Regions from separate parts of the Paenibacillus sp. FSL R10-2734 genome, predicted to be linked through region 2. Evidence: predicted binding sites of a transcription regulator. Region 2 holds the regulator's gene; the other holds the start of a gene.
What was found. The regulator CtsR, encoded in region 2, represses protease genes until heat stress. The targets are predictions, from matches to a motif close to ATGGTCAATAAAGGTCAAACA.
Positions count from the first base shown of each region.

Region 1: clpP (ATP-dependent Clp endopeptidase proteolytic subunit ClpP) is a predicted target of CtsR. The motif match lies at 8,337-8,357, and genes of this name have one in related genera.

Region 1 is NZ_CP150170.1:402,605-418,053, reverse strand. It holds gene NSS67_RS01885 (DUF1858 domain-containing protein) at 1-56, shown strand, start outside; gene NSS67_RS01880 (DUF438 domain-containing protein) at 96-1,358, shown strand; gene NSS67_RS01875 (ROK family glucokinase) at 1,568-2,518, shown strand; gene rapZ (RNase adapter RapZ) at 2,564-3,463, shown strand; gene NSS67_RS01865 (YvcK family protein) at 3,521-4,468, shown strand; gene whiA (DNA-binding protein WhiA) at 4,515-5,444, shown strand; gene NSS67_RS01855 (HPr family phosphocarrier protein) at 5,542-5,811, shown strand; gene NSS67_RS01850 (SIMPL domain-containing protein) at 5,959-6,717, shown strand; gene NSS67_RS01845 (GDSL-type esterase/lipase family protein) at 6,917-7,555, shown strand; gene clpP (ATP-dependent Clp endopeptidase proteolytic subunit ClpP) at 7,654-8,250, opposite strand; tRNA gene NSS67_RS01835 (tRNA-Arg) at 8,442-8,516, opposite strand; gene NSS67_RS01830 (sugar-binding domain-containing protein) at 8,851-9,903, shown strand; gene gap (type I glyceraldehyde-3-phosphate dehydrogenase) at 10,006-11,016, shown strand; gene NSS67_RS01820 (phosphoglycerate kinase) at 11,134-12,315, shown strand; gene tpiA (triose-phosphate isomerase) at 12,343-13,095, shown strand; gene gpmI (2,3-bisphosphoglycerate-independent phosphoglycerate mutase) at 13,097-14,641, shown strand; gene eno (phosphopyruvate hydratase) at 14,710-15,449, shown strand, end outside.
Region 2 is NZ_CP150170.1:1,215,640-1,231,088, reverse strand. It holds gene cysS (cysteine--tRNA ligase) at 1-763, opposite strand, end outside; gene cysE (serine O-acetyltransferase) at 813-1,505, opposite strand; gene gltX (glutamate--tRNA ligase) at 2,049-3,512, opposite strand; gene ispF (2-C-methyl-D-erythritol 2,4-cyclodiphosphate synthase) at 3,565-4,053, opposite strand; gene ispD (2-C-methyl-D-erythritol 4-phosphate cytidylyltransferase) at 4,050-4,748, opposite strand; gene NSS67_RS05425 (PIN/TRAM domain-containing protein) at 4,843-5,931, opposite strand; gene pssA (CDP-diacylglycerol--serine O-phosphatidyltransferase) at 6,113-6,850, opposite strand; gene disA (DNA integrity scanning diadenylate cyclase DisA) at 6,915-7,991, opposite strand; gene radA (DNA repair protein RadA) at 8,006-9,373, opposite strand; gene clpC (ATP-dependent protease ATP-binding subunit ClpC) at 10,173-12,641, opposite strand; gene NSS67_RS05400 (protein arginine kinase) at 12,677-13,741, opposite strand; gene NSS67_RS05395 (UvrB/UvrC motif-containing protein) at 13,770-14,294, opposite strand; gene NSS67_RS05390 (CtsR family transcriptional regulator) at 14,327-14,788, opposite strand; gene NSS67_RS05385 (GNAT family N-acetyltransferase) at 15,077-15,449, opposite strand, start outside.

The sequences.
Region 1 (15,449 bases), 810 kb from region 2:
ATCCCGACACCGTGGAGTTAGCATTTGAACAACATGGCTTCGAGATTATGAAATAAAGGAACCGATAACCAAACCTCGATAAGGAGAGATTAATGATGAGTGAACTTATAAATAACCGTGAGGTTGATGCACCGGAGCAGACCCGGCGTCAGGCTATGCTCAAGGAGATTATTAAGGAGCTACATGCAGGCAAAAGCGTAGATGAGGTTAAGGCGCGCTTTGAGGAAGCTGTAGGTGATGTTACCGTAGCGGAAATTTCCGCGATGGAGCATTCGTTAATGACCGAAGAGGGGATTCCGGTATCCGAGGTACAACGACTTTGTTCGGTGCACACGGCGATCTTTAAAGGTTCTATTGAGCAGATTCACCGCTCGTCTAAGCCCGAGGAGCAGCCAGGCCATCCAGTACACACCTTTAAGTTAGAGAATCGTGAAATTGAAAGACTTGTTAACTTCCGTATGGATCTGCACGCGACAAAGTTTCAAAAGAACGATAGTGAGGAACAGATCTTCAAGTTGTTGGAGGATCTTAGCTTGCTGCTGGATCTTGATAAACACTACAGTCGTAAAGAGAACCTACTCTTTCCTTACCTCGAAAAATACGGGATTTATGGGCCAACCAAGGTCATGTGGGGAGTGGATGATAATATCCGTCGTATGATTAAAGAGGCAAAGGCAGCGCTCAGCACTTACAGCGGGAACGCATCTGAAATTGGGGTTCAGCTAGCGGAGATCATCAAGGAAGTTAATGAAATGATCTTTAAAGAAGAAAATATTCTACTGCCTATGGCGCTGGACAAATTGACTGAAGATGAATGGGTCAAAATCGCTCGGGAGAGCGATGAAATCGGATTCTGCCTAACGGCACCGGAACAGGAGTGGATACCCGAGCGTGCCGCAGAGCCGGAAGGTGCAGCATTGCAGGAGGAAGCAGCGGGGGCCGCTCCGCAAGAAGGGTTCATTCGCTTTGAGACAGGTCTGTTGTCACTGCATCAGCTAGAGACCGTGCTCAATCACCTGCCGGTAGATCTGACATTTATTGATGAGAATGATGTCGTTCGATATTTCTCACACGGGAAGGAACGTATCTTTGCGCGAACTAAAGCAGTGATTGGACGCACAGTACAGAACTGTCATCCGCCACAAAGTGTGCATGTGGTAGAGAAGCTTCTGGAGGACTTCAAGGCAGGTCGTAAGGATGCTGAAGACTTCTGGATCAACATCAAGGATAAATTTATCTACATCCGTTATTTCGCTGTACGCGACGAGACCGGCAAGTATATGGGGACGCTGGAGTTTACACAGAATATCGCACCAATCCGTGCACTAGAGGGCCAAAAACGTATTCTATCGGAATAAATGGACACTAAAGGATAATTTCCAAATAATAATATAGAAAGAAGACTCTCTTGTTTCGGCGCAAGAGGGTCTTTTTAGAATATAATAGAGTATACTTTTAAAATAAGGAATTCCCGGGTGTGTTGTCTTTCCTTGACCACAGAGGGGGCTTCTATTATAGTTGGTACTTAGGATTAACTATTTTAGTATAAAAAAAGGTGGCTTGCTACATGTCTGAGAATATCTACGTTGGCGTGGATTTGGGTGGAACTGCAATTAAGGTTGGAATCTGCAATGCTGAGGGAACTCTATTGCATACTTATGAGGGACCCACAGAAACTGCAGAAGGTGTCGATACTGTTATCGATAATATCGAGAAGTATGTACGCCAAATTGTGGAGGATTCCCCGTACTCTTGGGATCAGCTTGCAGGTGTAGGAGCGGGCGTAGCAGGGTTCACAAATATTCGTGAAGGAATCATCATCCTTGCGCCTAACATAGGATTTAAAGATGTGCCGATTCGCTCCATTTTGGAAGATCGCTGGAACAAGCCTGTCAAAATAGACAATGATGCGAACGTAGCTGCACTGGGTGAAGCCTGGAGTGGTGCGGGACGCGGGATTGAAAACTGTGTCTGCTATACGCTAGGAACAGGTGTTGGTGGCGGAATCATTATTAATGGTAAGATTTATCAAGGTTTTGCGGGCCTAGCAGGTGAGCTTGGCCATATCTCTGTAGTGCCGGATCTGGAAGCTATTCAATGTGGTTGTGGCAATATGGGATGTTTGGAAACCGTTTCCTCCGCAACAGGAATTATTCGTATGGCTAATGATGCAGTAGCACGTGGTGATCGTACTTCCCTCTCTACGGTAGAGAAGATTGCTGCGAAGGAAGTATTTGATGCAGCTAAGGCTGGCGATGAAGTAGCGATTCGCATAGTAAACCGTGCAGCATACTATTTGGGTAAATCTATGGCTTCTGTTGCGGCTGTGCTTAACCCTGAGGTCTTCATCGTTGGTGGTGGTGTATCTAAGGCTGGAGATATTCTATTTGATGAAGTTCGTCGCGTGTTTGCTAAGCTTGCACCGGCTCCGCTTCAGACTGGTGTTTCGATTATCCCTGCGGAGCTCGGGAATGATGCAGGTATTGTTGGCGCTGCTGGCCTCTTGCTTCGTTCTTAAAAGATAGAGAGTATTCATATACTAATTTAGGGAGGGGACGCTTTAATGACCGAATTGGACAATACTCCAACGGCTGGAGCCACCCTGATCATTATTACCGGAATGTCAGGTGCGGGTAAGACAATTGCTGTGCAAAGTCTGGAAGACCTAGGGTTCTTCTGTGTTGATAATTTGCCGCCGGTGCTGATCCCTAAGTTTGCAGAACTGATTGAGCAGTCGAAGGGTAAGATCGCCAAGGTAGCTCTTGTGATTGACCTGCGCGGCCGAGAATTCTTCACTGCTTTGTCCGAGTCTTTAGCCTATATCAAGGATGAGTCAACCATTGGTTGTGAAATCTTGTTCTTGGATGCTACGGATTCGGTACTTGTGCAGCGTTACAAGGAAAGTCGGCGTCATCATCCTCTAGCGCCCAAGGGACTTCCACTTGACGGTATCAAGCTGGAACGTAAAATGCTGGAGGAATTAAAGAATTCAGCCACATTGTGTCTGGATACTAGCAGTATGAAACCAGTGCAGCTAAAAGAGAAGATTGTATCGCGGTTCTCGCATTTAGGAAAAAGCACACTCTCCGTCAATATTACGTCGTTCGGATTTAAGTATGGTATTCCTATTGATGCAGACCTCGTCTTCGATGTTCGCTTTTTGCCTAACCCACATTATGTGGATAACCTGCGGCCCAAAACAGGTCAGGACAGCGATGTCTATGACTATGTAATGAAGTGGCCTGAGACACAGGTGTTCCTGACCAAACTGCTCGATATGCTTCATTTTTTAATTCCGCAATATCGTAGGGAAGGTAAATCCCAGATTATTATCGGCATTGGCTGTACGGGCGGCAAACACCGTTCGGTAGCTATTTCTGAATATTTGGGTAAAATGCTGGGCGTCAGCGAAACGGAATCCGTAGCGGTTAGTCATCGGGATTCCGAGCGTGATCGGCACTAATGAGAGAAGGGGTCCATAGTGACTGAAGAACAAAGAGAGCGTCCACGTATCGTCGTTATGGGCGGTGGTACGGGGCTATCTGTCATGCTTCGCGGCCTAAAAGAAAAGCCGCTAGATATTACAGCTATAGTTACCGTAGCAGATGATGGAGGAAGCTCGGGTATTTTGCGCAGTGAACTGCAAATGCCGCCTCCTGGGGATATCCGCAACGTATTAACGGCTATGGCTGATGTGGAGCCGCTCATGGCGGATATTATGAGATATCGTTTCAACACAGGTGAAGGCTTGGCAGGTCATAGTCTTGGTAATCTAATCCTTGCTGCGCTCACAGATATATCCGGTGATTTCGTTACAGCGGTTCGCGAGCTCAGTCGATTATTCGCTGTTCGCGGACGGGTATTGCCCGCTGCGGGGGATGCCGTAGTGTTGCGTGCAGAAATGTCGGATGGCACGATTATCACGGGCGAGTCTAAGATACCGGAAGCCGGAGGGATCATCAAACGAGTGTCTTTGGAGCCTGCTGATGTGGAACCGTTGCCTGAAGCACTGGAAGCGATTCGAAATGCGGATGCGATTCTTTTGGGTCCAGGGAGTCTATACACAAGCATTCTTCCGAACCTACTTGTTCCCAAGCTAGCAGAAGCAGTTGTATCTTCTGATGCAATCAAAATCTTTGTCTGTAATGTAATGACTCAGCCTGGTGAAACAGATAATTATACTGTAAATGACCATTTACAGGCCGTTTATGATCATATTGGGATTCATTTATTCGATTATGTTATTGTTAATGACGGTCAAATTCCAGAGCAGGTGCAGACGAAGTACGCGGAGAAGGGTGCTCGCCCGGTACAACTCGACAAGGATGTACTGAAAGGCAGTACTTATAAAGTTATAGCCGATAAGTTAGTGTTATTCCGAACTTATTTAAGGCATGATACCGATAAGCTTAGTCATCATATCTACCACCTTGTGCAAGATTGGATAAATAGAAACCCGAGGCAATAACTTATATATATGAATGTCGTACTTATTTCAGAAAGAGGTGAGACCCTTGTCTTTTGCGGCCCTTACCAAAAAAGAGCTGACGATGGTGGAGAGTGAGCCTTGTTGTGAGAAGGCGGAGATGTCAGCGCTAATCCGTATGAATGGATCTGTGCAGCTTTCAAGCAAAAAGGTTATTCTCGACATCTCGACGGAGAACGCCGCGATTGCAAGGCGGGTATATTCTTTACTTAAGAAATATTACCAGGTCCATATTGAGCTACTCGTGCGTAAAAAAATGCGTTTGAAGAAAAATAACGTTTATATCGTTAGAATCCCTAGTCGCGTACAGGAGATATTAAATGATCTCAGAATTGTGTCCGAAGGATTTATTTTTACCGACGGTATTGATAAAGAGATTGTTGGGAATAACTGCTGTAAGCGTGCTTATTTGCGCGGTGCATTTCTGGCGGGCGGATCGGTTAATAATCCGGAGGGTTCCTCTTACCATTTGGAGATTTCTTCGATGTATGAGGAGCATTGTAAAGCGTTAGTCGATCTGGCTGGTGAATTTCACCTAAACGCACGGTGCATTGAACGTAAAAAAGGGTTTATTCTATACATTAAAGAAGGCGAGAAGATTATCGAATTCTTAAGTTTGATCGGGGCGCATCAAGCGTTGTTCAAATTTGAGGATGTAAGAATTATGCGTGATATGCGTAATTCCGTGAATCGGATCGTGAACTGCGAGACTGCGAATCTCAATAAAACGATAAGTGCCGCGGTGCGGCAGATTGAGAATATCAAACTGCTGCAGCGAGAAGTGGGACTGGAGAGCTTACCGGATAAACTGCGAGAAGTTGCAGAAATTCGAATGGCACATCCAGATATCAACCTTAAAGAGGTTGGTGAAATGCTGAAAGGTACAGTCAGTAAGTCCGGAGTAAATCATCGACTTCGTAAGATTGATGAGCTGGCGGACAAGGTTCGAGGCGGCTAGTCACTTTTTTTCTAGTGTGGTTTACGTTATAATGATATAATAATATAAAATTAATGTGAAATTTTTGGGGAGAACTCAATTAGGGGGTAAGCGTTTCATGACAAAGCACCCGGTAGTTGTTCGGTTGAAGACAGGGCTACACGCTCGACCGGCAGCATTGTTTGTGCAAGAAGCTAACAAGTTTTCGTCGGAGATTTTCGTGGAAAAAGACGATAAAAAAGTAAATGCCAAAAGTATTATGGGTATTATGAGCTTAGCGATCAGTTCCGGCACGGAGATCTATATCAGCGCGGATGGTGCAGACGCGGATCAAGCTGTAAACGCTTTGACGAGTCTCGTTAGCAAAGAAGAGCTTGAGAACCAATAATCTTTAAAATGACTTTTTATTGCATGACTAAAAGCCCTTCGGGGCTTTTTTTAATACCAAAAAATAGATTTAGCCGTGCAACATTTACCAAAAAGACTCGTCTAGAGGATAATAACAAATTACAAAAATTGAAAGGGGCTGGCTAATATGAAAGGTTTGGTAAAGAAAATCGGTTCAGTGTTGATCGTAGGGAGTTTGTTAATTGGGGGGATCAGCATGAGTGGTGTCTTTCAGGGTCCTGCAAAGGCTTACGCTGCTGAGGATGTGCAGAAAAATGTCGTTAATGTAGTAGGTAAAGGTGAATTGTCTATTAAGCCGGATATTGTATACTTGACCATCGGTGTGGATACTACAGCTGCAACCGCACAAGAAGCACAAAAAACAAATGCTGCTAAAATCCAAAAGATCACTACACTGCTGAAGGGTACTTGGAAAATCGTAGATAAGGATATTCAAAGTACTCAATTTTATGTGCAACCCAACTATAGCTATAGCGAAAAAGAAGGACAGCAAGTAAAAGGGTACAACGCGAATCATACGCTGTTAGTGTCCTATAGAGATCTGACCAAGGTTGGTGAATTGCTGGACGCTGCCTCTGCGGCAGGGGCAAACAATATCGGAAATGCACGTTTTTCCGTGGAAGATACTTCTGCCTTTGAAGCTCAGGTGATTGAAAAGGCGATGGCAAACGCAGATGTTAAAGCAGCGGCTATTGCTAAGGCAGCTAAACGTAGCTTGGGTCAAGTAATCACGGTCAGCCAAAATGATGGCAGTACCTCTCCGGTTTATTATGAACAGAATCTGAAAATGGATATGGCTGCAGCAGATGCTGGTGCAAGCACATCCGTTCAACCGGGAGTAGTTAAAGTTACAACACAGCTAAGTGTTATGTATGAATTAAAATAGCAGTGGAATCAAGGTGAGATATAGAGGAAGAGGTGATACTTCTACTAGTAATAGTGGGGAGCACCTCTTTTTTTTTATGTAAAATATCTAAGATTATGTTTAATGAGTGGGAAAGGAGCACTGGACATCTCCCCCTTACCAGAATCAACTCTAATTCATATGCTAAAGGGAGTAACTAGTTTATGAACGGGGGAGAGCTATGAGCTATCAATATACTGCCATTGGCGATTCCTTGACGACTGGATTTGGCGCTCTGCCAGGTAACGGCTTTGTCCCGGTGTACCGTAGAATGGCGGAAGGGAGGCTGCGTTCAATAGTGGCCTCTACGAATTTGGGCGTGAATGGAATGACTACTTCTGAACTGGAACAGCGGCTACGCGGGAGTTCTATGACTCGCGAAGCCATTCGAGCAGCTGATATTATCACTCTATCCATTGGTGGCAATGATTTAATCCGTGCTGCGAAGGCTACAGCTAGACAACCTGAAAATTTATCTAAAGAGCTTCGGAGATCACTACAGGAATGCAAACAAAATTTTGCTGTAATTATGAGTATTCTCATCCAATTGAAGGCGGGAACGCGTAGACCTTTCATCATTCGAATTGTGGGATTGTATAATCCCTATCCTCAGGTAGTAGGCGCTACAGAGTGGGTTAGGCATTTTAACCGCTATGCATCACAGTACAGTAGCCGAGTATGTGGATTTGCTTCTATTTATAGTGAGTTTGCAGGAAACGAGAGAGGGCTGTTATCTATTGACCACTTACATCCGAATGGCCGAGGTTACCGTGTGATTGCTGAGAAACTCGATGCGCTTGGTTATGGCGGTTTGATTTAATTGAGATTCGTGTGTAGTAGTGGTCTAAAAAGTAAAGAGGCTGTACTCTAACCATCAAGTGGATAGGGTACAGCCTCTTTGTGTTGTTGTTTTATAGCTTAAACACCGCTAGGCAGTGTCTTCTCGATGACTTTATCAACGATACCGTATTCAGCCGCGTCTGCAGCAGTCATGAAGTAATCACGATCTGTATCCTTTTCAATACGTTCCAGGGGTTGACCCGTACGTTCTGCAAGAATGCGATTCAACTTATCGCGCAATTTTAGGATACGGCGTGCACGGATTTCGATATCCGTTGCTTGACCTTGAGCACCACCCAGAGGTTGGTGAATCATAATCTCACTGTTAGGCAACGCGAAGCGTTTGCCTTTAGCACCAGCGTTGAGCAGGAAAGCGCCCATGGAAGCTGCCATACCCACACAGATGGTGGAAACGTCCGGTTTAATGTACTGCATTGTATCAAAAATAGCCATACCTGCAGTAATGGAACCGCCTGGGCTATTCACGTAAAGGTGAATGTCCTTCTCAGGATCTTCGGCAGCCAAGAACAGCATTTGTGCGATGATAGAATTGGCTACCACGTCATTAACCTCCGTTCCAAGGAAAATGATGCGGTCCTTCAGCAGGCGGGAATAGATGTCATAAGCGCGCTCACCGCGGTTGCTCTGTTCTACTACCATAGGAATATAACTCACGTGGAAAACCTCCTTGATATTGGTTCTTCAAATGTATTCATTTTTACTCTTGCCGTATTATCCACATGATAAACAAATTCAAACAAAAAGTCAAAGAAAGTCAAACTTATATTCAAAAAAAAGAGCCAACAAGCGGCTCTTTGGTTAAGTAGTAGTATACACGCTACTAAATATGTATGAAGCGAAATTTATGGCGCGCCCGCCAAGAATCGAACTTGGATCTCAGGCTTCGGAGGCCTACGTCATATCCATTGGACCACGGGCGCAACAAAAATGATTATAATACAATTTTTGTGCAATTGCAATGTATTAATAATACTGAGCAGGGTCTCTATCCTTTGTCTTCAAGGTGGACAAGCGTACACTCGCTTTCCCTCAGCGTTAGAATCTGGATAGTTAATGACAGGTTTTAAATGCGGAACCTCTTTCCTGATCTTATAAATGTATAAGAAGACAAGGGGTTGAGAATTCTACTCTCGGAAGACTTGCACTTCGAGCAATATTTGGTTAGAATATGAGTGGGACTTAAAAAGTTTACCCGGGACATTTTGAGACCATGAACAAGGGAATAGAGGAAGACGAAGTTGCAGGAGTGAAAGTATGCGTAATTTATTAGATATCCAAAAGCAGCTTCTGCCTGATCTCATGGAAACCCTTAAGAGACGGTACACGATTCTTCATCAGATCATGTTGTCCGATATCATTGGGCGCAGAACGCTTGCCGCTTCGCTTGATATGACTGAGCGGGTACTGCGTGCCGAGACGGATCTTCTGAAATCGCAAGGGCTCATTGAGATTGAGAGCGTTGGTATGCGTATTAGCGCTGCTGGGCGTAGGCTGCTTGATTTGCTAGAGCCGGTCGTTAAGAGCCTGTTTGGTCTGGATGAGCTGGAAGAGAAAATTCGGTCAACGTACGGTCTGGATAAAGTTATTGTGGTACCGGGTGATTGTGAGTCATCGCCGTTCACCAAACGTGAACTTGGCCGAGCAGGAGCAAAAGCACTGCTTAGTGTACTTCGTACAGATGATATTGTTGCTGTCACAGGTGGATCAACGCTTGCCGACATGGCTGATCAACTGACACCACCGTTATCCCTTTCCTACAAGAACGCTTGGTTTGTTCCGGCGCGTGGTGGATTAGGGGAGAGTATGGAGATTCAAGCCAATACGATTGCCTCAACAATGGCAAAACGGGTTGGAGCGAATTACCGGTTGCTGCATGTACCTGATTTACTTAGTGGGGATGCTTACCAGTCACTAGCTCTTGACTCTAATATTGGAGAGATTGTACAAATCATCCGCAGTTCGCGTATTATTGTACATGGGATAGGGGATGCCATTGAAATGACTCGCCGCCGCAAGCTGGATGAGGCTACAGTCTCAGAAATCCAGGGTGAGGGAGCAGTCGCCGAATCCTTTGGGTATTACTTTAACGAAGATGGTCGGGTTGTCCATACTATGCTTACGATGGGACTACGTCTAGAAGATATTATTCGGACGGAGACAGTCATCGGTATTGCTGGAGGCAAGCCAAAGGCCAAAGCCATTCATGCGATGCTACGTTTCGGGCAGGAGAATATTCTCGTCACGGACGAGGCTGCTGCTGTAGAAATAGGCAAGGAAATTGATAATCAGTTACAGATATCTTCGTAAATCACTAGAACATATATCTTGCATTATACTTAACATTGTTGTCATGACAGGCTTCACGGTCTGTTTTGAATAAATAAAAAGAATTCTAGGAGGAACTATTCAATGAGTGTAAAAGTTGGAATTAACGGATTTGGACGTATTGGCCGCCTTGCTTTCCGCCGTATTCAAAATGTAGAAGGTATCGAAGTGGTAGCAATCAACGACTTGACTGACGCTAAGATGCTTGCTCATTTGCTTAAATATGATACAACTCAAGGTAAATTCCAAGGTGATGTTGAAGTGCATGATGGCTTCTTCAAAGTCAATGGTAAAGAAGTTAAGGTTCTTGCTAACCGCAACCCTGAAGAATTGCCATGGGGCGACCTAGGCGTTGACATCGTACTTGAGTGCACAGGTTTCTTCACAACTAAAGAAGCAGCTGAAAAACACTTGAAAGGTGGAGCTAAGAAAGTAGTTATCTCCGCTCCAGCTACTGGCGACATGAAAACTGTCGTTTACAACGTTAACGATGACATTCTTGATGGTACTGAGACTGTTATTTCCGGCGCATCTTGCACAACTAACTGCCTAGCTCCAATGGCAAAAGTATTGAACGACAAGTTCGGTATTGTTGAAGGCCTGATGACTACAATTCATGCTTACACTGGCGACCAAAACACTTTGGATGCTCCACACGCTAAAGGTGACTTCAGACGTGCTCGTGCAGCAGCTGAGAACATCATTCCTAACACTACTGGTGCTGCTAAAGCAATCGGTCTGGTTATTCCAGCACTTAAAGGTAAATTGGATGGTGCAGCTCAACGTGTTCCAGTTGCAACTGGTTCCCTGACTGAGCTTGTAACTGTTCTTGATAAGAGCGTTACTGTTGAAGAAATCAACGCAGCAATGAAAGCAGCTTCCGATCCAGACACTTATGGTTACACTGAAGATGAAATCGTATCTTCCGACATCAAAGGTATGACTTTCGGATCCCTGTTCGATGCTACACAAACTAAAGTATTGACTGTTGGCGACAAACAACTGGTTAAGACTGTTGCTTGGTATGACAATGAAATGTCCTACACTGCACAATTGGTTCGTACTTTGGAGAAATTCGCTAAAATCGCTAAGTAATTGATTTGATATAAAGCAACATCTATAGAGCGGAAACAGAAGTTCCTTGTTTCCGCTCTTTCTAAATGTATTTCTTGTTTCCTGCTAGAAACAATTTTGGGTGTGGAGGAATTAATCATGAACAAAAAGAGCGTCCGTGATGTAGAAGTAAAGGGTAAACGCGTATTTGTACGCGTGGATTTTAACGTTCCTGTAGAAGACGGTAAGATCACTGATGATACTCGTATTCGCGAAACCCTTCCGACCATTAAATATTTGATCGAGAACGGTGCAAAGATCATTCTTGCGAGTCACATGGGTCGTCCTAAAGGCCAATTCGTAGATTCCATGCGTCTGACTACTGCTGCTGAACGTCTGTCCGAGCTTCTCGGCAAACCAGTAGCTAAAGCTGACGAAGCTGTTGGCGAAGCTGTAAAAGCAAAAATTGCTGAGCTAGGCGAAGGCGACGTACTTGTACTTGAGAATGTTCGTTTCTACCCAGGCGAAGAGAAGAACGATCCTGAACTGGCTAAACAATTCGCTGAATTGGCTGATTTGTTCGTCAATGATGCATTTGGTGCGGCTCACCGTGCACATGCTTCGACAGAAGGTATCGCTCATTTCCTACCAGCTGTTTCCGGTCTTTTGATGGAGAAAGAATTGACCGTTCTGGGTAAAGCTCTTTCTAACCCTGAGCGTCCTTTCACTGCAATCATCGGTGGTTCGAAGGTTAAAGACAAAATCGATGTTATTGATAACTTGTTGACTTTGGCTGATAACGTACTGATCGGCGGTGGATTGTCTTATACATTCACTAAAGCTCAAGGCTTCGAAATTGGTAAATCACTCGTAGACAACGACAAAATTGATGTTGCTCTTGAATTTATTGAGAAGGCTAAAGCTCTCGGCAAAAACTTCATGCTTCCAGTTGACGTTGTTGTTGCTGATAAATTCGGCGCAGATGCCAACACTAAGATTGTTGATTACAATGAAATCCCAGAAGGCTGGGAAGGACTTGATATCGGACCTAAGACTCGTGAACTTTATGCCGATATTATCAAAAACTCCAAGCTGGTTGTCTGGAATGGACCTATGGGCGTGTTCGAAATCGATAAATTCGCTGAAGGTACAATTGCAGTAGCAAAAGCTTGTGCAACTACAGAAGGTTATACTGTTATTGGCGGCGGCGATTCCGCAGCAGCAGCAGAGAAATTCCACCTGGCTGACCAAATGGATCACATCTCCACTGGTGGCGGTGCATCCCTTGAGTTCATGGAAGGCAAGGCGCTTCCTGGCGTAGAAGCACTGAACGACAAGTAAGACGTATAGAAGGAGGCAACTTAATTCATGAGAACACCAATTATTGCTGGTAACTGGAAGATGTTCAAAACAGTCCCTGAAGCAGAAAGTTTTATCGCTGATATCAAAGGCAAAGCAGAAGTAGAAGGCGTTGAGACTGTAATCTGCGCTCCATTTACTAACCTGCCTGCACTTGTAGCAGCTGCAAAAGGTACAGACATCAAGATTGGCGCACAGAACCTACACTTTGAAGATAACGGTGCTTACACAGGAGAAATCAGTGGTGTAATGCTTAGCGATCTCGGCGTAGATTATGTAATCATTGGTCACTCCGAGCGTCGTGCTTATTTTGGCGAAACAGATGAAATCGTGAATAAGAAAATGCATGCTGCATTCCGTCACGGTATCACTCCAATCGTATGTGTAGGCGAAAAGCTTGAAGAGCGTGAAGCTGATCAAACTAAAGCAGTATGTAAAGTACAAACTGAAGCTGCATTCCAAGGACTAAGTGCCGAGCAAGCAGCAAAAGTTGTCATTGCATACGAACCTATCTGGGCTATTGGCACAGGTAAATCTTCCACTTCCCAAGATGCTAACGAAGTTATTGCTTACATCCGCAGTCTTGTAAAAGATCTGTATGATGCAGCAACAGCTGAAGCTGTTCGTATTCAATACGGCGGCAGCGTGAAGCCTGAGAATGTAACTGAGTACATGGGCCAAAGCGACATCGATGGTGCGCTTGTTGGCGGTGCCAGCTTGCAGCCTGCTTCCTTCGTTCAATTGGTTGAGGGGGCGAAGTAAGATGTCAGCTCCAAAACCTGTAGCTTTGATCATCATGGATGGTTTCGGTTTGCGTGGAACAACTGAAGGCAACGCCGTTGCTCAAGCCAACAAACCTAACTATGACCGTTACTTGAAACAATATCCTAATACTACCCTTACTGCTTGTGGTGAAGCTGTTGGTCTTCCACATGGCCAAATGGGCAACTCTGAAGTAGGGCACTTAAATATTGGTGCAGGACGGATTGTATACCAGGATTTGACTCGTATCGATAAATCGATCCGTGAGGGCGAGTTCTTCGAGAATGAGACACTGGTAGCGGCAGTTAGAAATGCTAAGAACACAGGTAAAAAGCTTCACCTTTACGCGCTTGTATCCGACGGAGGGGTACATAGCCATATTAATCACCTGTTCGCTATGCTTGATCTGGCTAAGAAAGAAGATATGCACGAAGTGTATATCCATGCTTTCATGGATGGCCGGGACGTACCTCCAGATAGCGGTAAGAAGTTTGTCGAAGATCTGGTTGCAAAGATTGAAGAAGTTGGTGTTGGTACAATCGCAACGGTATCCGGACGTTATTACGCAATGGACCGTGACAAACGTTGGGATCGTGTAGAAAAAGCCTATCGCGCTATGGTTTATGGCGAAGGTCCAAAATACACGGATGCTCTAGAGGCCATCACTGCATCTTATCAAAATTCCGTGTTCGATGAATTCGTTGAACCTAGTGTAATTGTAGACAGTGAAGGCAAGCCAGTGACTCAGGTTCAGAGCGGCGATTCCGTTGTGTTCCTCAACTTCCGCCCTGACCGTGCTATTCAATTGTCACAAGTGTTCACGAATCAAGATTTCCGCGGTTTCGACCGGGGTCCTTTGTTCCCACAAGACTTGCACTTCGTATGCCTGACTACTTTCAGCGAAACGGTACAAGGTTACGTAGCCTATTCACCGAAGAACCTGGATAACACATTGGGTGAAGTGCTTGTACAGAACAACAAGAAGCAACTGCGCATAGCGGAAACTGAGAAGTATCCGCACGTAACCTTCTTCTTCAGTGGTGGACGTGATGAGGAACTACCAGGAGAAACTCGTATTTTGATCAACTCCCCTAAAGTAGCAACTTATGATCTTCAACCTGAGATGAGTGCTTACGAAGTGGCTGCAGCCTGCGTAGCAGAAATCGAAGCGGAAAGACAGGATGCTATTATCCTTAACTTTGCAAACCCTGATATGGTTGGTCACTCCGGTATGCTGGAGCCAACAATTAAGGCTGTAGAGGTAACTGATGAGTGTGTTGGTAAAGTAGTGGACGCAGTAGTTGCCAAAGGTGGCGTTGCGATCATTATCGCCGATCACGGTAATGCAGACATGGTATTTGATGAGAACGGTCGTCCGTTCACAGCTCATACCACTAACCCGGTTCCATTCATCCTTACGGATGAAAATGTTGTATTGCGCGATCGCGGTATCCTTGCGGATGTAGCACCAACCATTCTGGATCTGATGGGAATTCCGCAACCTGCGGAAATGACTGGTCAATCCATGATCGCTAGTCGCAAATAAGGAAACAGTACCTAAGATTAAGCTTCAACAATCAAAACCAAAACATTGTTTAAAGGAGATTAACTAAAATGACTATTATTTCTGATGTATATGCTCGCGAAGTCCTTGACTCCCGTGGTAACCCTACTGTAGAGGTTGAAGTATTCTTGGAATCCGGCGCTAAAGGCCGCGCTATCGTTCCTTCCGGTGCTTCCACTGGTGCTCATGAAGCTGTAGAGCTTCGTGATGGCGACAAATCCCGTTACATGGGTAAAGGTGTTCTGAAAGCTGTTGAGAACGTAAATGAAATCATCGCTCCAGAAGTTATCGGTATGGACGCTCTTGACCAACTGGGTGTCGATAAATTGATGATCGCCCTTGATGGTACTCACAACAAAGGTAAACTCGGAGCTAACGCTATCTTGGCAGTATCCATGGCTGTAGCTCGCGCTGCAGCAGAAGCTTTGGATGTACCTTTGTATGTATACCTTGGTGGATTCAACGCTAAAGCTCTTCCAGTACCAATGATGAACATCATCAACGGTGGTGAGCATGCTGACAACAACATCGACGTTCAAGAGTTCATGGTTCTTCCTGTAGGAGCTCCAAGCTTCAAAGAAGCTCTTCGCACAGGTGCTGAAATCTTCCACAACCTGAAATCCGTTCTTCAAGCTAAAGGCTTGAACACAGCTGTAGGTGACGAAGGTGGTTTCGCACCAAACCTTGGTTCGAATGAAGAAGCAATCACTACAATCATCGAAGCTATCGAAAAAGCTGGTTACAAACCAGGTGTTGACGTATTCTTGGGTATGGACGTTGCTTCCACTGA
Region 2 (15,449 bases):
TCCAGTAATTAGAGAGCGGCTTACCTGTCAGAGCTTCTGTCTGAGCGCATTCGCATTCATGATGCGGGAACTGCAAATCCTGTCCGCCACCATGGATGTCCATCGTGTCTCCCAAGAATTCTCTTGCCATGGCTGAGCATTCAATATGCCAACCCGGGCGTCCATCCCCCCAAGGGCTCTGCCAATGCACTTCTCCTGGCTTCGCTGCTTTCCACAGTACAAAATCCTCAGGTTTCTCTTTACGTGAATCAACCTCCACGCGAATACCAAATTGCAATTCATCTAGATTCTGACGAGACAACTTACCATAGTCTTCAAATTTTGAAGTGCGATAGAATACATCACCACCGCTCTCATATGCGTACCCTTTTTCCTCAAGGTCTTTAATGAATTCAATGATCAGATCCATACTTTCTGTTACTCGCGGATTCAATGTCGCCGGTTTCACTCCAAGCCCTTCGAGATCCTCACGATAGGCCTCAATGAAAATCTCCGCAACCTCTGCTACTGAAGTTTTCATTTCCTCTGCTTTGCGTATCAGTTTATCATCTACATCCGTGAAGTTCGTAACATACCGTACCTCATTGCCGAGTTGCTCCAAATAATTCCGGACCATATCAAAGACAATAATAGGTCTAGCATTTCCGATATGCATATATCCATAAACGGTTGGACCACATACATACATTTTCACTTTGCCCGACTCCTGGGGCACAAACTGCTCCTTGCTGCGTGTCATTGTGTTGTAAATTTGTAAAGCCATCCTATTCCAACCCTTTCTGTTGTCCCGATTCCTTAAGACCCGGATATACTTAAATTTCGTAGTCACCAATATACTGCTGAGTCTCGACCAGCCGTTGTGCGGTCTTTTGCTTATCTTCTTCGCCAAGCCTCTCTCTGATCTCTTCGATTTCTTTCTGCAGAAAGCGAAGTGAATCCACAAGCGGGTCTGGCATCTTGGTATGATCCAAGCGATCGGATACACGTTCACCGTTACGTTTTACTACACGGCCCGGATTTCCAACTACCGTACTGTTATTCGGAACCTCACGTAACACAACCGCATTAGAGCCTATATTTGAATTGTCGCCGATACGAAACGATCCTAATACCTTCGCACCAGAACCAATAACTACATTGTTGCCAACTGTGGGATGGCGCTTACCTTTTTCTTTCCCTGTTCCCCCAAGTGTAACGCCTTGATAGATAATAACATCATCACCGATTTCACAGGTTTCTCCAATAACAATCCCCATACCATGGTCGATAAATAGCCTATTTCCAATGACCGCTCCAGGATGGATCTCGACACCGGTCATAAATCTACTAAACTGTGAAACCATACGGGCCATTGTATACCAGCGCCGTTTGAAAAAAGAATGGGCAATCCGATGACCCCAAATGGCGTGCAAGCCTGCGTATGTGAAGACAACCTCGAACCAGCTACGGGCAGCGGGATCGTTATCAAATACCGCCCGAATGTCCGACTTGATATGCTTAAACATCACGGTTCCTCTCTTCTTAACTTCCCTATCTCCTGTTTACAGGTCCACAAGGAAGGTATTGTCTCCAGGCCCATCATTCTTATCATACATATGCTGTGGGTGTTTGCTTGGTTTGTTATATAAGAAAAGATAATGTAGCTGTCTCTCCCAAGCATAAACGCCTTCGGCAACAAAAAAAGCCCCTGCAGCATAAAGCTGCAGAGACGTTTAACCGCGGTTCCACTCTGCTTGAACGAATCAAACGGACTGCTGTTGTTACAACTGGCAGAGTTCCTTCGTTCCACTTGGCATCATTAACGGCGATGTACCCGGCGCGATCTAACGAGCCGTAAGGATCGTTCAACCGTGCAGCTCACAGGCGCATGTTCTGCCCCGGACAAATGAATAACTCCCAGCCCGAAAGGGTGTCCCTTTCTCGGTTATTCTCTCTGGCAATTGTCTTTAATGGACGTACTTCTCCTGATCACAGCTATTATCGTATGGTTATATCTTAGCGCAAAAGCTAAGGGACTGACAAGAGGCTTAGTTGCAAGTATTCCTACACTAAGCTCCCTTAATTTGTGATTTCAAACGTTCGATCACTCGGTTTTGGCCGAGCAAAGCAATCGTTATATTAAGGTCACGTCCGTGCGTTTGTCCGGTCAAAGCCACACGTATTGGCATAAAGAGCGCTTTACCTTTGTGCCCTGTTTCCTTCTGCACCTCTTTAATCAGAACAGCCATGTTGCTAGCGCTGAAATCCTGACAGGCTTCAACCTTAGCTAGGAAAGCAGACAAGACCTCAGGCACTTGGCTTTCAGCCAGAACCTGCGCAGCTTCCGTTTCTAATTCCAAATGACTGCGGAAAAATAGCTCAGAAAGTTCCACGATATCGGAAGCAGAGGTCATCTGCTCTTGATACAGTGCCACAAGGCTTTCAGCCCAAGCTTGCTGTTCTTCAGTCAGTTCGGCCGGTATTCTTCCTGCCTTCTGCAGATGTGGAATAGCTAGTGCAGAGATCCGTTTAGGATCAGCATGCTTAATATAATGATTATTCAGATGGGCCAGCTTGTTCTTATCAAAAACAGCGGGGCTTTTGGACAAACGGTCCGCATCAAAAATAGAAATAAGTTCTTCTTTACTGAAAATTTCTTCTTCACCCTCTGGCGACCAGCCTAGGAGAGAAATGAAATTAACCAAAGCCTCAGGCAAATAACCCAATTCATCATACTGCTCGATAAACTGAATTACGGATTCATCCCGTTTGCTGAGCTTCTTATGGTTGTCGCCAACAATAAGTGTCATGTGACCAAATAAAGGCGGTTCCCAACCGAGTGCTTCAAAGATCATAAGCTGACGCGGAGTGTTGGAAATATGATCTTCTCCACGCAATACATGGGTTATAGCCATCAGATGATCATCAACAGCTACTGCAAAGTTGTAAGTAGGAATTCCATCCTTCTTCACAATAACAAAGTCACCCATTTCCTTCGTGTCAAAAGAAATGTTGCCCTTCACGATATCATCGAACGCATACGTACGATCTTCTGGTACCCGGAAGCGAATGCTGGCTACCCGTCCCTCAGCTTCAAAAGCAAGGCGCTGCTCTTCTGTCAGATCACGGTGTTTGCCGGAATAACGAGGGGTTTCCCCACGAGCGGTCTGTTCTTCACGTTCCGCTTCTAGTTCTTCCTCTGTGCAATAACAGCGGTAAGCTAGACCTCTATCCAGCAAATCCTGCCAGTATACACGATAAAGATCAAGACGTTCAGTCTGGCGGTAAGGTCCGTACTCTCCGCCAACATCAACGCTCTCATCCCATTCCATACCCAGCCATTTTAAATACTTAAGCTGACTCTCTTCGCCGCCTGCGACATTGCGCTTCACGTCTGTATCTTCAATTCTGATAATGAATTTACCGCCTTTATTACGGGCGAACAGATAGTTAAACAGCGCCGTTCTGGCGTTACCTATATGTAAATGTCCCGTAGGGCTCGGTGCATAACGCACCCGGACTTGATCCGTCATTATATTCCCTCCGCTTCATATGGTTAAACTTCAGTTTACTACTTAGACCATCTCAAGATGATATCACATCTTGGAGTAGACAGACAATAGATTGTGCGGCAATTCCTTCACCACGACCGGCAAAACCAAGCTGCTCAGTAGTGGTAGCTTTAACGTTCACCTTGGACGGGTCCGCGTGAAGCGCACGAGCGATAATCTCCGTCATTTGAGGAATGTATGGTGCCATCTTAGGTTTCTGGGCAATAATCGTTGAATCGATATTTCCAAGCTTATAACCACGCTCGCTAGCAAGCGCCCACACTTGTTCTAATAACTTCAAGCTATCCGCGTCCTTAAACGCTGGATCTGTGTCCGGAAAATGTCTGCCAATATCACCAAGTCCAAGTGCGCCTAGAATGGCGTCACTAACAGCGTGCAGTAGTACGTCTGCATCGGAATGTCCCAGCAATCCTTTTTCATAAGGAATCGTTACTCCCCCAATAATACAAGGCCTTCCCTCAACCAGTTGATGTACATCAAATCCTTGTCCTACAGCGATCATGATTGTCCCTCTCCCCTGTTTCTTTCTGTGAATTCTGCAAAATCCAAATCATCTGGCGTCGTAATCTTAATATTTCTGTAGCTTCCCTCCACCACAGAAACCGGAATACCGGCACGCTCCGCCAAGCTGGCATCATCGGTACCTAGAAAGCCGTCCCGCTCCGCTGCCGCATAGGCTTCCAGCAATTCAGAAAGACGAAAAGTCTGCGGGGTTTGAATCGCCCACAGACTTCGCCTATCCGGCGTAGACAGTACTTTTCCTTCGTTATCCACCTGTTTGATCGTATCTTTGACTGGTACAGCAAGAACTGAAGCACCGATCTGCATCGCTCGCCCGTAACACGCCTCAATTTCATTCGGGTGCACAAACGGACGAACACCATCATGTACCATTACCCACTGTGTCGTAAGTTTCAACAATCCTCTATGTACGGAATGCTGACGCTCAGATCCACCAGGCACTATAGCCTTCACCTTGTCCAGCTTATAGAGCTGTATCCATTCCCGGCAGCGCTCAACATCCTCTTCACCGGTTACGAGCACGATTTCGGAAATCAATTCGTGCTGCTGAAATACCTCCAGCGTATGGACGATAATCGGTTTACCCTGCAGCAACAAATATTGCTTGCTCTCCGCAGTCCCCATTCGTGTTCCTCTGCCTGCCGCCACAATGACGACACCCACACTGTTTGACATTACTCAAGCTCCTGTCTTCACGTATATTCCCATCATAACGTGTTTAGCGGGCATTTCCAACCCATAGGACAGTTGCAGAATACTTTATCTTTGCTTATTGTGCTTTTTCCAAGAGCTTTGGCTTAGCAAATATCATCCGTCCAGCCGAAGTTTGTAGCACGCTAGTGACCAGAACCTCCATCGTAGTCCCGATGTATTCCCGCCCGCCTTCCACAACGATCATTGTTCCATCGTCTAAATAGGCTACGCCTTGTCCATGCTCTTTACCATCCTTGATGACCTGTACTACAATTTCCTCACCAGGCAGCACTACGGGCTTCACGGCATTTGCCAGATCATTAATGTTAAGAACAGAGACTCCCTGCAATTCGCATACCTTATTCAAGTTGAAGTCATTGGTAACTACTTTACCTCGCAGTACCTTCGCTAACTTCACGAGCTTACTATCCACCTCAGAGATTTCTTCAAAATCTCCCTCATAGATCAATACCTTCACATCGAGCTCTTTTTGAATTTTATTGAGAATATCAAGTCCTCGCCGTCCGCGATTCCGTTTCAGTAGATCCGAGGAATCTGCGATATGCTGGAGCTCCTCTAGTACGAATTCCGGTATGACAATCGTTCCTTCAATAAATCCAGTTTTACAAATGTCAGCGATCCGACCATCAATAATAACGCTAGTATCGAGGATTTTATGCTCCTCCAGCCCGCGTCCTTCCGGCTCAGCCGCTTGTCCCCAGCGCCCAGTTGTCCAAAGTGCAGCAAGCTCCTCTTTTTTCTCCAAACCGATCCGCAGCCCCATATATCCGAAAGCTAACGTAACTGGTACCTGCAGTAGCTGCCCAGCTTTACCAAGCCAAATCATCGCAGGATATAACAGAAGAGATAGCAGAAGCCCCCCTGTAAGCCCAGCTGCACCTGCAGCCAATTCATTCATTGGTATACGCGAACAATACAGAACCGCCTCCCGCAGTTTTGAACCTCCCCATTCCGCGCATAAAGACCCCGCAAACAAAAAAATAATGGCACCCAGCACCGTAAATAAAATGCTTCCCTCTACAGGCAAACTTTCAGCTAGCTTTTCCATTCCCTTGGGGAATCCTCTTTCAAGCGCATGGTATAGCGAAAAACCAGACCAAGCTCCACATATTAAAGCAAAAGACAATATCACTTTTTTCCACATAACCTAACGCACCTCCTTTTTATTCATCCTTGAATGATCTATACCTCACCAGTATGTTCCAATTTTCAAGACGATAAACTTGGAATAGTGCTGTAATTGCAAAAAGGCTTTGCCATCCTCATTGGACGACAAAGCCTTTAGCTGTAATTATATTGGTTTAATCTTATGATAAGAAACTGCTTTAACCATTCTTCGATTGATACACCTTATCTTCTGAACGTCTTCTACGGCGGTGACGGCGTCTGGCTGTCAATCGATCGATGTTTTGTTTAAAGCCATACAACGCATAAATCCCGAGTAAGACGAAGATAAGTTTAGCAATCTGCTCTGGGAACACAACGGCAACTGCCACAGCAACAATAATAACTACTGGCGCTCCGACAACCACTTTTTTAGGCAAGCCGACCTTCTTAAAATTAGGGTATTTAACCGTGCTGACCATCAAATAAGATAAGAGCAATGTAGCCACAATCATAAACGGAGCGGAAACATCTTTATTAAAAAGAGCTAATGTGGCAAGTACACCACCAGCAGCAGGAATTGGCAATCCAATGAAATAACCAGGAACCCCTGGGTGAACATTAAAACGAGCAAGGCGCAATGCACCAAACACTGGGAAAATTGCAGTTACTGTCCAGGCTAATGCAGAATTTAAATCATGCAGACTTGAGACGTACATAATAACAGCCGGCGCTACTCCAAAAGAAACGACGTCAGACAAAGAGTCCAGTTCCTTACCAAATTCACTCTCACATTTAAGTGCACGAGCAACTCGGCCATCCAATCCGTCTAACAGCATAGCAATAATAACCATGATAGCGGCCATGCTAACTTTACCGTCAAACGCCATCATGATACCAAACATCCCGAGCATCAGGTTACCTATGGTAAAAAGACTCGGAATTGATTTTTGTATCATTTCTTCACCTCAATTTTCTCACATTGGCCTTCAATAGCTCCAATATTACGTGATTGTATGTTATTTACATTTGCCTGTCAATAAGAACTTGCTTCTGTAAACGTTTGAGCCCATCCTGAATATTGCGAGCCCGCACCTCCCCAATTCCGTCCACTTCATCCAGTTCAGCTATGCTGGCTGACATCAAATTAGGCAGCATTTCAAACCGCTCCACCAGATTATGAATGATCACATTTGGAAGCCGCGGAATCTTGTTAAGCAGACGATATCCGCGCGGTGTAACCACTTCTTCGGAAGAAATTGCCGTAGAAGAATAGCCCAGCAAACGAGCGATATGGTTATCATCCATTAGATCATCATCACTAATACGTTTGAGACCGGCAATAATTTCACGAATTTTATCTTCTTGCTCTTCCTTAGCATAGTCTCTGTATAGGAGCCATGCTTCTTCCTCTGTATTTCCAACCAGTTCTTCCATCTGCATGCTGATTAAGCGTCCTTCGTTACCCAGTTCATTGATGTATCGTTTGATCTCCATCTTAATACGCAGAACCATCTCTACCCGCTGAATCACTCCGACCACTTCGGCGACCGTTACGATTCCCTCATACTCCGAAGCAGACAAATTCGTCAGTCCTTGTGTAAGAACCGCTTTGTACTTTTCTAGGGTCTGAATCGCTTGGTTCGCCTTAGCCAAAATAGAGCCAATTTCTTTTAAAGCATAGCGGATTGAACCTTGATACAAAGTAATGATATTGCGGCGCTGTGAAATGGAAACGACCAGTTTGCCTGTTTGCTTCGCTACACGCTCGGCCGTCCGGTGACGAATGCCTGTCTCGATTGATGAGATGGAGGAATCCGGAATTAGCTGTGTATTTGCATACAAAATGCGTTTCAAATCCTCGCTAAGAATAATGGCACCGTCCATTTTGGCGAGCTCATATAAATAATTGGGTGAAAAATCGCAGTTAATGGAGAATCCTCCATCCACTACTTCCATCACCTCAGGACTATACCCAACGACGATAAGTGCTCCCGTCTTAGCGCGCAGCACATTCTCCAGACCTTCCCGAAAAGGTGTTCCCGGTGCCGCCAGTCTGAGCAGATCATTCATATTCTCTAATTGGTTATATTCTTTCATAATCCTTGTGCCCCCTAATCTAACGCGACCGATAGTGCATCTGCTACGGTACTGACGCCAATAATCTGGATATCTTGCGGGTGCTTCCAGCCTTTCAAACTTTTCTCTGGCATGATCACCCGCCGGAAGCCTAGCTTAGCGGCTTCCTTTACACGCATTTCCGCGCGCGAAACACCTCTTACCTCACCTGTAAGCCCTACTTCACCGAAGAAAACATCGTAAGGTTTTGTTGAAATATCACGGAAGCTGGAAGCGATACTAATAGCTACTGCTAAATCAATCGCCGGTTCATCCAGCTTTACGCCTCCAGCAACATTAAGGTAAGCATCCTGATTCTGCAGGAACATGCCCATCCGCTTCTCCAGTACAGCGATAATGAGTGCCATCCGCTGGTGATCCATACCTGTACACACTCGGCGCGGGGAGGGAAAATGAGTAGCAGCGACAAGAGCCTGAAGCTCTACAAGCACCGGTCTAGTTCCTTCCATGCTGGCCACAACTGTAGATCCGGCTACGCCGAGTGGACGTTCCGACAAGAAGAGTTCAGAAGGATTCTCTACTTCTGTTAGCCCCACTTCACCCATTTCGAAAATGCCGATTTCATTCGTAGAACCGAAGCGGTTCTTTACAGCCCGTAGAAGTCTATACGTATGATGCCGCTCTCCCTCAAAATACAGCACACAATCCACCATATGTTCAAGCATCCGTGGGCCTGCAATAGCTCCCTCCTTGGTGACATGCCCGACGAGAACTGTAGCAATTCCACGAATCTTAGCGATACGCATAAATCTTGTCGTACATTCCCGAACCTGGGTCACACTGCCTGGCGCACTGGTTACTTCTGGCATAAATACAGTCTGAATCGAATCGATGACAAGAAATTGCGGCTGAATTTGTTCAATCGCTTCTTCTATGCTTTCCATATTCGTCTCACATAGTACATATAGCTCAGCTGACAACGCACCGAGGCGATCCGCACGTAGCTTAGTTTGCCTTACCGATTCTTCGCCCGAAATGTACAGTACTCGCAATCCCTGAGTAGTCAGAGCATGTGATGTCTGTAATAAGAGCGTAGATTTACCGATTCCTGGGTCTCCCCCTACTAGTACCAGCGATCCTGGCACGATCCCCCCACCGAGAACACGGTTAAGCTCACCTATACCTGTCAGTATGCGCGGTTCCTTGTCACTTTCTATACTTATGATCGATTGTGCCTTTTCTTTACTATGAAAAATAGGGGCATTCATTCCCTGTGTTTTGACTACGCTTTCTGTTTCCTCCACCATGGAGTTCCAAGCTTGGCACCCGGGACATTTACCGAACCATTTTGGTGTTTCGTATCCACAATCGGTGCAAAAAAATTTAGTTTTTGGTTTAGCCATTTGTTCTCCTTACGGTCCGAACTTTTAAATTGCGGATATTTTCTTCTAATGAAAGTTTACCATTTCTGCCCCCTTAACGAAAGGTCATTCGGAATTTGTACTAAATGTATATTTTTAAGTGATAAATTTACAACAATGAGGAGATGGATTTCGCAACAAGAAGAAATGATTTGCACAAGCATATAAATTCTGATCTATGAGCACAATCACCCTCGCGGGTGAATAAGCTTCACTTAACTTAACATCGGAGTGTACGAGGCACGAGGCAATCACTGTTGTACATTGTGCAGGATTTCATACCCCTAACTCCCCCACCTTCTGCACCCAGTCTATGAAATTGTGATGGAGCGATGGCGATATGGGCGTTGGTTATATCAGGAGGGCGCTTATGGGGAAAAACTGCGGCTACTATAAGTGTAAATAGGGAAATCCTCCCTAATTATCGAACTTTTTAAGCATGCATTGAACTGATTGCGGAATTTCTCCCTAAAAACTAATGGATTATAGGCAAAACGGGCGATTTCCGCAAAATTTTAGGGGGGATTTCCCTAATTATCGATGATATCAAGTAAAACACGTTAATTTCAGGGAGGATTTCCCTAATTATTGATTACTTTAAGGTCAGCTCAAATAAATAAGCGGTCGCTCGGAAAAACACCCGTGCGGCCGCTTATTTCATTATCCTCTGGATCAGAGGGTTCATTAACTCCGCTTCTGATTTCGGTGAATTATTCGATGTTAAAAAAAGCTTCCGCCCCTCTATAAACTGAGGAGCGGAAGCTTTTTTTATTCCATTTCTTTATTCGGATCCTACTTCTTTTTCAAGCATTGGTGCTACAGGAGCATCCACCTTTTTCACTACAAGCTCTCCGCCAACCTCATCAATGTTGAGCGAATCACCCTTTTGAATATTTCCTCTCAATAGTTCCTCAGAGAGACGATCTTCAATATGCTTCTGAATCGCACGACGCAGTGGACGTGCACCAAAGGCAGGGTCGTATCCTTCCTTAGCTAAGAAAGCCTTCGCTGTATCTGTGAGCACGAAATCAACATCGTATTCACGAAGCCGCTTGCGCAGTTCATCAGACATCAGCGTGACGATTTCAGCAATATGCTTCTCATCAAGGGAGTGGAAGACAATAATTTCGTCGATCCGGTTCAAGAACTCAGGACGGAAGCTCTTCTTGAGCTCTTCCATTACCTTGCCCTTCATATTACCGTATTCTGCTCCGGCATCTTGCACAGCTGTGAATCCAAGTGTCGAATTCTTCTTGATTGCCTGTGCCCCTACGTTAGAAGTCAGAATAATTAATGTATTGCGGAAATCGACTACACGTCCTTTAGAGTCAGTCAAACGACCATCTTCAAGAACTTGCAGCAGAATATTGAACACTTCTGGGTGCGCTTTTTCAATTTCATCAAGCAGCACTACAGAATATGGTTTACGGCGTACCTTCTCGGTTAATTGGCCACCTTCTTCATAGCCAACATATCCAGGGGGAGCTCCGACTAAACGGGACGTGGAGTGCTTCTCCATGTATTCCGACATATCGATACGGATGACCGCATTCTCATCGCCGAACATGGCTTCAGCCAATGCACGAGCCAGCTCAGTTTTACCTACACCAGTAGGACCGAGGAAGATAAAGGAACCCATTGGACGTTTCGGATCTTTAAGACCCGCACGTGCACGGCGTAGTGCCCGGCTAACAGCCTTAACAGCTTCGTCCTGACCGATCACTCGTTCATGCAGCAGAGCTTCCATGTTAAGCAGACGGTCGGTCTCCTCTTCCTTCAGCTTGCTTACAGGTATCCCCGTCCAGCTAGCTACGACCTGTGCGATATCTTCAGGCGTAACCTCCGAATCCGTGCGACCCTGTTTTTCTTTCCATTGGTTCTTCGTCGTATCAAGTTCTTCACGGATCTTTTGTTCTGTATCACGCAGGGCAGCTGCTTTTTCAAACTCTTGACTCTGCACCGCGGAATCTTTCTCCTTGCGGATATCATCCAAGCGCATTTCGAGTTCCTTCAGATTTGGCGGAATAGTGTAAGAGTGAAGCCTTACTTTGGATCCCGCTTCATCGATAAGGTCAATCGCTTTATCTGGCAAGAAACGATCCGGAATGTACCGATCAGACAGCTTCACTGCTTCTACAATGGCTTCATCCGTAATCTTCACACGGTGATGCGCTTCATAACGATCGCGAAGTCCGAATAGAATTTGGACTGCTTCCTCTGGAGATGGCTGATCCACCGTAATCGGTTGGAAACGACGCTCCAAGGCTGCATCTTTTTCAATATATTTACGATATTCGTCAAGCGTAGTCGCGCCTATGCACTGAAGTTCTCCACGGGCTAAAGCCGGCTTCAGAATGTTAGAAGCGTCAATCGCACCTTCCGCGCCACCAGCACCGATCAGCGTATGAAGTTCATCGATAAAGAGCACGATATTACCTGCTTGGCGAATCTCATCCATAATTTTCTTGAGGCGGTCTTCAAACTCACCGCGATATTTCGTACCAGCCACTACAGAGCCCATATCGAGCGTCATTACACGTTTGTCGCGTAGCGTTTCTGGGATTTCATTGTTGATAATCTTTTGTGCAAGTCCTTCAGCAATCGCTGTTTTACCAACCCCAGGTTCACCGATCAGTACCGGGTTATTCTTAGTCCGGCGACTCAGCACCTGAATAACACGTTCAATTTCCTTGCTACGGCCGATAACCGGGTCTAGATTGCCCTCTTTAGCATAGGCGGTTAAATCGCGCGCAAGACCATCTAGGGTCGGTGTGCTGACGTTAGCCGGAGTTCCACTATGACTAGAGGCAGCCTCGCTGCTTCCCAGGAGCTGTAACACCTGTTGACGAGCTTTGTTCAAGCTGATGCCGAGGTTATTAAGCACACGAGCCGCGACACCTTCCCCTTCACGGATAAGTCCAAGCAAAATATGCTCAGTGCCGACATACGTATGACCCAGCTTGCGAGCTTCGTCCATCGACAACTCAATTACTTTTTTAGCGCGAGGAGTATAAGCAATGTTCGTAGGCTGTTCTTGGCCTCTACCAATTAGTGTCTCCACTTCGTCCTGGATTTTTTCAAGACCTAGCCCTAAAGCAATTAATGCCTTAGCAGCAATGCCGTCTCCTTCACGAATGAGTCCGAGCAAAATATGTTCCGTGCCAATATTGTTGTGTCCTAAACGAACAGCTTCTTCCTGCGCCAGCGCTAGCACTTTTTGTGCGCGTTCCGTAAATCTTCCAAACATCATATCTCCTGCACCTCCATGAATAGTAAATATCTATATTAATGTTGTGTTCCCAATGTTTCTCGGAGCAATTTCGCCCGATACATATCTCTTTCAGTGGCGTTCAACTCGTCACCGAACATCTTTTGCAGGAATCCTGGCTGTGTCTTAACGTTAAGTTCATTAAGCACTGAAATCGAAGGGCCTTCCAGAATGCCAAGGTCAACCCCAAGTCTCACATCAGACAGCCGTTGTGCCGATTCTTTAAGCTCCATAAGAGCTGCATAGCATAAGATCCCATAAGAACGCTTCACTCGGTCCGTAATTCTCAGTGCAGAATCAACAAGCAACCGTTCACGTGCATTTCGTTCATGTTCAATAATCTGGGTAACTACACTGTGAAGGTTCTCTATAATTTCACTTTCCGTTTGACCGAGGGTAATCTGATTTGAAATTTGAAAGATGTTCCCTACTGCTTCGCTACCCTCACCGTAAATTCCTCTTACAGTCAATCCCACTTGATTCACTGCGGACAGGATCCGATTGATCTGATGAGTCATTACAAGTGCTGGTAGATGCAGCATTACCGAGGCACGGAGCCCAGTACCAACATTGGTGGGACAACTGGTCAAGTATCCTCTTTTATCATCAAAAGCGTAATTGACAGTCGCCTCGAATATATCATCGATCGCCGTCGCACGTTCCCATGCTTCTCTTACTTGAAGACCAGGAAACAGACATTGGATTCGCAGGTGATCCTCTTCGTTAATCATGATGCTGACCGACTCATCTTCATTTAATAATACAGCCGCACCACGCGAATCATTAGCCAAGTTGGGACTGATCAGATGCTTCTCAACCAGTACCTTTTTGTCCAGTTCATTCACATCATCAAGCTTTAGGAGTTGAAAAGATCCGAAATCTGCAGCTGCTTCCTCATGAAACACAGGAGCCAGCAGCTCTAATACTTCTTCCGATTGCTCTAAGGAAGCGAGCATAGGAAACGGAAGATGCTCTAGATTACGGGCAATACGCATACGACTGCTAATTACAATCTCGGAGTGACTACCTCCTGAGCGCATCCAATCACTAAGCGCTTGTTCAGTAAATCGGAGACTTGACATGTCATATCCCCCCTATATATCAAAGACTTTACTCTTGTACTATTTCTTTTTCAAGTCGGCGAATCTGATCCCGCAATTCTGCTGCTTTTTCAAATTCTTCCTGGGCAATACTTAGCTGTAATTCCTGCTTGAGTTCATCAATTTGGCGTCTAAACACAATCTGTGCTCCTGCACGTTTTGGAATCTTACCTACATGTGAGGTACTGCCATGTACTCGCTTAAAAAGCGGGTCCAGTGCGCTGTTAAAATATTTATAACAGGAGCTACAGCCAAAACGGCCTAATTTACTAAACTGGGAGTATGTCATACCACAATTCTCGCATTGCAGACTCTGCGTAGTCTTTGTAGCAGCCGACTTCTCCTTGCCGGCGCCTTCAAGATCAAGCAGTCCTGACAGCAGACTGTGGATGGAGAATCCCCCAGCCGTTCCGGGAATCAGTTCACCCTTCTCCCGTGCACAGCTCTCGCAGATATGAAATTCCGTCTTCTCCCCATTCACGATCTTAGTGAAGTGGAGTGTTGCCGGCTTGACGCCGCATTCCTGGCATTGCATAAGCGAAAGCCCCCCCCCCTTATGATTGACAATTATTTGCCTAACAAAGAGATTAACATCGCCTTCATAATCTTGGCACGAATCTCATCCCGGTATGGAATCTTAACCGTTAGGCATTCCCGAGAAACAGCAGCGCGCATAAGACACGCTTCACGCTTACTTAGAAAACCAGCTTCTTCCAGCTGATAAATCAACCCTTCAGCAGCGTTCTGATCAATCCCGCCACCTATAGTATGGTTTAGATGGGCATGCAGTGCCACATTTGGTGGCAATTCAAAACGTTGTATACGAATATATCCTCCGCCACCACGTTTGCTTTCCACTACATAACCTTTTTCTAATGTAAAGCGTGTACTGATGACATAATTGATCTGTGACGGTACGCATGAGAACTGGTCCGCCAGGTCATTTCGCTGGATTTCCACCGTACCTTCGGGACTTTCATGCAAAATATTCTTCAGATATTGTTCGATAATATCAGAGATATTGCGCATCACTCATCCTCCAGTGCTTAAAGCTTTATTATATCGCTTGCGGCTTGCATTCATAATGACAATAATCTTTAATCGAACTTAAACATTTGTGGATCATTCCACGCGTTCAGTAGATCGGATCTATGTCATTACGTTGCGTTGACTTTGACTTTCTTTGACTTTTTAATATTATAACATATTTTGTGCTAATTCCAAGTGGATTCTCTTATTTTTCACTTTTTTCAGCGAATGTATTCGGAAATAAAGAACTCTCCCAACATCTTGCGAAGGGGAGAGCCTAATTTTTATCTAGAAATAATCAAATAATGCGGTCTGTGCTTGCGGTAGGATTTCTTCGAACCATTCGAGTGCCGACTGTTGACCTGTCACATGTCCATAACGAGCCATCTCTACCGGACGTTTGTATCCAAGCATTAAAGCCGTCAATGTGCCGATGTCACAGCTTAAGTCTGCTTCTGTCCGTTCCCCTTCAATTCGTATCAAAGTAGCCGATCCCTCATTAGAGATATACCATTCCCACAATCCATCATTCCAAGGTGCATATTTATCTTCGATATATATAACCTGCTTCTTCTGGCTACTGCGTCTGAAATCGTAACTTTCAATGAATGCTTTGGCGTTAACAATGCGCCCCATAAAATAAGGATAATTCTCCTGTCCT